DNA from 2 places in the Dactylosporangium sp. NPDC048998 genome. Region 1 is predicted to be linked to the other one. Evidence: riboswitches for the same ligand, from Rfam matches in the RefSeq annotation. Region 1 holds a riboswitch; the other holds the start of a gene.
What was found. A riboswitch is a leader RNA that binds a small molecule or an ion and turns the genes downstream of it on or off. The one in region 1 is predicted to bind thiamine pyrophosphate.
Positions count from the first base shown of each region.

Region 1 (2,198 bases):
CATCGTCGCGTCGAGGTCCCGCAGCGCCTTGGCGATGGCGGTGCGGACCAACTGCGCGCCCTCCGGGTCGAGGTTGGCGGTCGGCTCGTCGAGCAGCAACAGCCCGGGGCGCAGCGCGATGACCCCGGCGATAGCCAGCCGCTGCTGCTCGCCGCCGGACAGCGCCGCGGTGCCGCGGTCCCGGCCATACGGGAAGCCCACCGCCGCCAGGGCCGCGTCGACCCGGGGCCAGATCTCCGCACGGGGCACGCCCCGGTTCTCCAGGCCGAACGCGACGTCGTCGCCGGCCCGGCTCATGACCAGCTGGGTCTGCGGGTCCTGGAACACGATGCCGGTCTCGCCGCGCAGCTGCAGGGCCGGGCGGCCGTCGACGAGGACCTCGCCCTCCTGCTCGCCGGAGTCCTCGGCGAGCAGGCCGGCCATCGCGGCGAGCACGGTGGACTTGCCCGCGCCCGAGGCGCCCTGCAGCAGCACCCGCTCGCCGTGCTCGATGCGCAGGTCGAGGTGGCGGACCGCCCAGGCCTTGCGGCCGGCGTGCCGCCACCCGAACCCGCGAAACTCGACGGTGCTCAGACCGCGACCCGCTCCCGGCCGGAGGGGAAGCGGTCCAGCACGCCGGTCCTCGACAGGGCGCGCTGCAGGGCCCAGCTCCCGGCGCCGGCGATCACCGCGCCGCTGGCCGCGACGAGCGCGGCGTAGGTCCACTGCTGCCCGGTCGTGAACACGCCGGAGTAGAAGTTGGTCAGGTCGAACAGGGTCGCGCCCACGCCGGCCAGGGCGCCCGCGACGAGGGCGTTGCCGAGCTTGTACGAGCGGTAGCCGGTCGCCGCGAAGCCGAACTCGCCGCCGGCGCCCTGCAGCAGGCCCGACACCACGACGGTGAGCCCCCAGGGGGAGCCGAACAGGGTCGAGATGACGGCGGCGACGAGCTCGGTGAAGAGGCCGGCGCCGGGCTTGCGGATGATGAGCTGGCCGAGCACCGCCGGAACCAGCCACACGCCGTAGATGACGGCCCGCCAGGGCAGCGCGAAGCTGTCCAGGGCGCTCCAGAGCTGGTTCCAGGCGGCGAAGACCGCGGCGAAGGCCACGGCGATGATCGACGCGACGACGATGTCGACGGTGCGCCAACGGGTCTGCATTGGCAGTACCTCCTAGTTCGGGGGTGAACCAGAAGGAGACGCGACGCCACGGCCGCCGGACGAACGGACGGACATGGCGGCTGGCGTGAGGTGACCGAGCTCCCTGCGCTGGCATTACCCAGATCAGGTTCGAGGGTCTGCGGCGCCGCGTGGCGGCCGCACTCTCAGCGCTGTGCGCTCCCCTGTCGGATGTGAAGTTGTTTCCCGAAGGTAACAGTGAACCTTGTTGACCCCTAGTCTCTGGTCATGAAAATCACGGCGCGCTCGCTGAGGTTCGACGTGGTGGCCGGTGGGCCGGCGGACGGGGACCCGGTGCTGCTGCTGCACGGCTTCCCCCAGCACAGCGGCGAGTGGGCGGCCGTCACCCCAGCGCTGCACGCCGCCGGCCTGCGCACCTACGCCCTCGACCAGCGGGGCGTCTCGCCGGGCGCCCGCCCCGAGGGGGCCGAGGCCTACCGGATCACCGAGTGCGCCCTGGACGCCGTGGCCGTGCTCGACGAGCTGGGGCTCGATAAACCTGCCTCGGTACACCTGGTCGGCCACGACTGGGGCGCGATCTGCGCCTGGCAGGTGGCGATCCGCCATGCGGAGCGGGTCCGCACGCTCACCGCGATCTCGGTGCCGCACCCGCACGCCATGGCCCACGCCTACGCCACCGACCCCGACCAGCGCGAGCGCTCCGCCTACATCAAGGTGTTTCGCGAGGTGGGCCGGGCCGAGGAGCTGCTGCTGGAGGACGACGCGCGGCGGCTGCGGCGGATCTTCGACGGGTCCGGGCTAGACGCGGCCGGCGTCGACGCCTACGTGCGGCCCCTGCTGGAGCCCGGCGCGCTGACCGGGGCGCTGAACTGGTACCGCGCGATGAGCCCGCTCGACCTCGTCGGGCTGGGCCCGGCGCGGGTGCCCACGACGTACGTGTGGAGCGACGGCGACCTGGCCATCGGCGCTACGGCCGCCCGCACCTGCGCCGAGCACGTGGACGCGGACTACCGGTTCGTCCCGCTTGCGGGGATCAGTCACTGGATCCCCGATCAGGCGCCATCTGAGGTCGCCGCGGCG
Region 1 covers NZ_JBICTV010000009.1:202,830-205,027, forward strand. The annotation lists gene ACGFI8_RS22685 (ABC transporter ATP-binding protein) at 1-573, opposite strand, end outside; gene ACGFI8_RS22690 (ECF transporter S component) at 570-1,139, opposite strand; TPP riboswitch at 1,222-1,333, opposite strand; gene ACGFI8_RS22695 (alpha/beta fold hydrolase) at 1,386-2,198, shown strand, end outside.

Region 2 (2,198 bases), on a different contig from region 1:
GCGGCGCGTTCGCCCCCGGCGACCACCAGGCCGACCCGCGGCTGCTGCTGAGCGCCCTGCGGGGCCTGCCGCTGCGGTTCACATCGCAGAAGGTCGATGAGCTTTCCACACTGCGGGATGATGTGATCATCGTCGCGAACGGCGTCGGGTCGGCGCCGCTGACCGGCCTGCCCGTGCGCCCGGTGAAGGGCCAGCTGCTGCGGCTGCGCGGCGCGGAGCCCCTGGTCCGGCACGTGATCCGCGGCGTGGCGGCGGGCCGGCACGTGTACCTCGTGCCGCGCGCCGACGGCGAACTGGTCGTCGGTGCGACCGAGGAGGAGCGCGGCGCGGACACCACGGTCACCGCCGGCGGCGTGCTCGACCTGCTCCGCCCGGCCGCCGACCTGCTGCCCGGCGTGGCCGAGCTGGCCCTGGCCGAGACCCTGGCCGGCCTGCGCCCCGGCACGCCGGACAACGCCCCGGTGCTCGGCCCGCTCCCCGGCGGCCCGCCCGGCGCGCGGACCCTGGTGGCCACCGGGCACTACCGCCACGGCGTGCTCCTGGCCCCGGTCACCGCCGCGGTGATCGCCGACCTGGTCGTCGACGGCGCTACCAGCGTTGATATCGACGCGTTCGGGGCGCGGCGCTTTACCTGAGCCCGGCGGCGGCGTTATGGTCGAGGCGTACCCCACGGGAGTCCGGTGTGACCGGGCTGAGAGGGGGGCTGTGAGCCCCCGACCGTCGAACCTGATCCGGATCATGCCGGCGCAGGGAGGCAGGAGTGAGCCTTATGCACCTCGTTGTCAATGCCGTCGCATCGACCGTCGACGACGACACCACCGTCGCCGACGTCGTGCGCACGCTCGCCGGAGACGATCCGCGCGGGATCGCCGTCGCCCTCAACGGTGACGTGGTGCCGAGGTCGCGCTGGGCGGACACCCGCCCCGCCGACGGCGACCACGTCGAGGTGCTGACGGCGGTGCAGGGTGGCTGACGACCTCGACCTCCTGGTCTTCGACGGCGTCGAGCTGCCCTCGCGGCTGATCCTCGGCACCGGGGGAGCGACCAGCCACGCCGCGCTCGAGGCCGCGATCCGCGCCAGCGGCACCGCGCTGGTCACCGTCGCCCTGCGCCGGCTCGACCCGGCCGCGCCGTCGCTGCTCGGCGTCATCGAGCGCTGCGGCGTGCGGGTGCTGCCCAACACCGCCGGGTGCTACACGGCGACCGAGGCGGTGAAGCTCGCCCACCTGGCGCGGGAGGCGTTCGGCACCGCGTGGGTGAAGCTCGAGGTGATCGGCGACGAGGACACCCTGCTGCCGGACGGGGTCGAGCTGCTCGCCGCGGCCGCGCAGCTGGTCGGCGACGGGTTCGTCGTCCTGCCGTACACCTCGGACGACCCGATCCTGGCCCAGCGCCTGGCCGACGCCGGGTGCGCCGCGGTCATGCCCCTCGGCGCGCCGATCGGCTCCGGGATGGGCATCCGCAACCCGCACAACATCGCGCTGATCCGGCAGAAGGTCACCGTCCCGGTCATCCTCGACGCCGGCATCGGTACCGCCTCCGACGCCGCGCTGGCGATGGAGCTCGGCTGCGACGGCGTGCTGCTCGCCTCCGCGGTCACCCGGGCCGAGCACCCGGCGCGCATGGCCGAGGCGATGCGCCTGGCGGTGCGGGCCGGGCGGCTGGCGCACCTCGCCGGCCGGATCCCCCGCCGCCTGCACGCGACCGCATCCAGCCCGACCGGAGGTATGCCGTGGTAGCGCCCATAGAGCACGGCCTCATCGTCTTCACCGACCGCCGGCAGGCCGGGCGCCCGCTGCCGGAGGTGGTCGCGCTGGCCATCGACGGCGGGGCGCGGGTGGTGGTCCTGCGCGAGCACGACCTCCCGCCGCGGCGGCGCCTCAAGCTTGCCGCCGAGCTGCGCGTCGCGCTCGACGCGGTCGGCGGCCGGCTGCTGCTGGAGGAGGACCCGGCCCTGCGCAAGTGCCACGACCTCGACTCGCTCTGCGCCGCCGCCGCGGACGACGCCGTCGCCTACGCGACGCTCTCGCCGATCTTCCCGACCCGCTCCAAGCCCGGGTACGGCCCGCCGCTGGGCCTGGCCGCCCTCGCGCGCATGGCCCTCGTCGTGAACGTCCCGGTGTACGCGCTGGGCGGCGTGGACACCCCGGCGCGAGTGCGCGACTGCCTCGACGAGGGCGCGGCGGGCGTCGCGGTGA
Region 2 covers NZ_JBICTV010000018.1:96,585-98,782, forward strand. The annotation lists gene thiO (glycine oxidase ThiO) at 1-635, shown strand, start outside; TPP riboswitch at 661-771, shown strand; gene thiS (sulfur carrier protein ThiS) at 770-973, shown strand; gene ACGFI8_RS31545 (thiazole synthase) at 987-1,739, shown strand; gene ACGFI8_RS31550 (thiamine phosphate synthase) at 1,733-2,198, shown strand, end outside.
Region 2: linked by a shared signal. The riboswitch ahead of thiS (sulfur carrier protein ThiS) and the one ahead of ACGFI8_RS22690 (ECF transporter S component) in region 1 are both predicted to bind thiamine pyrophosphate.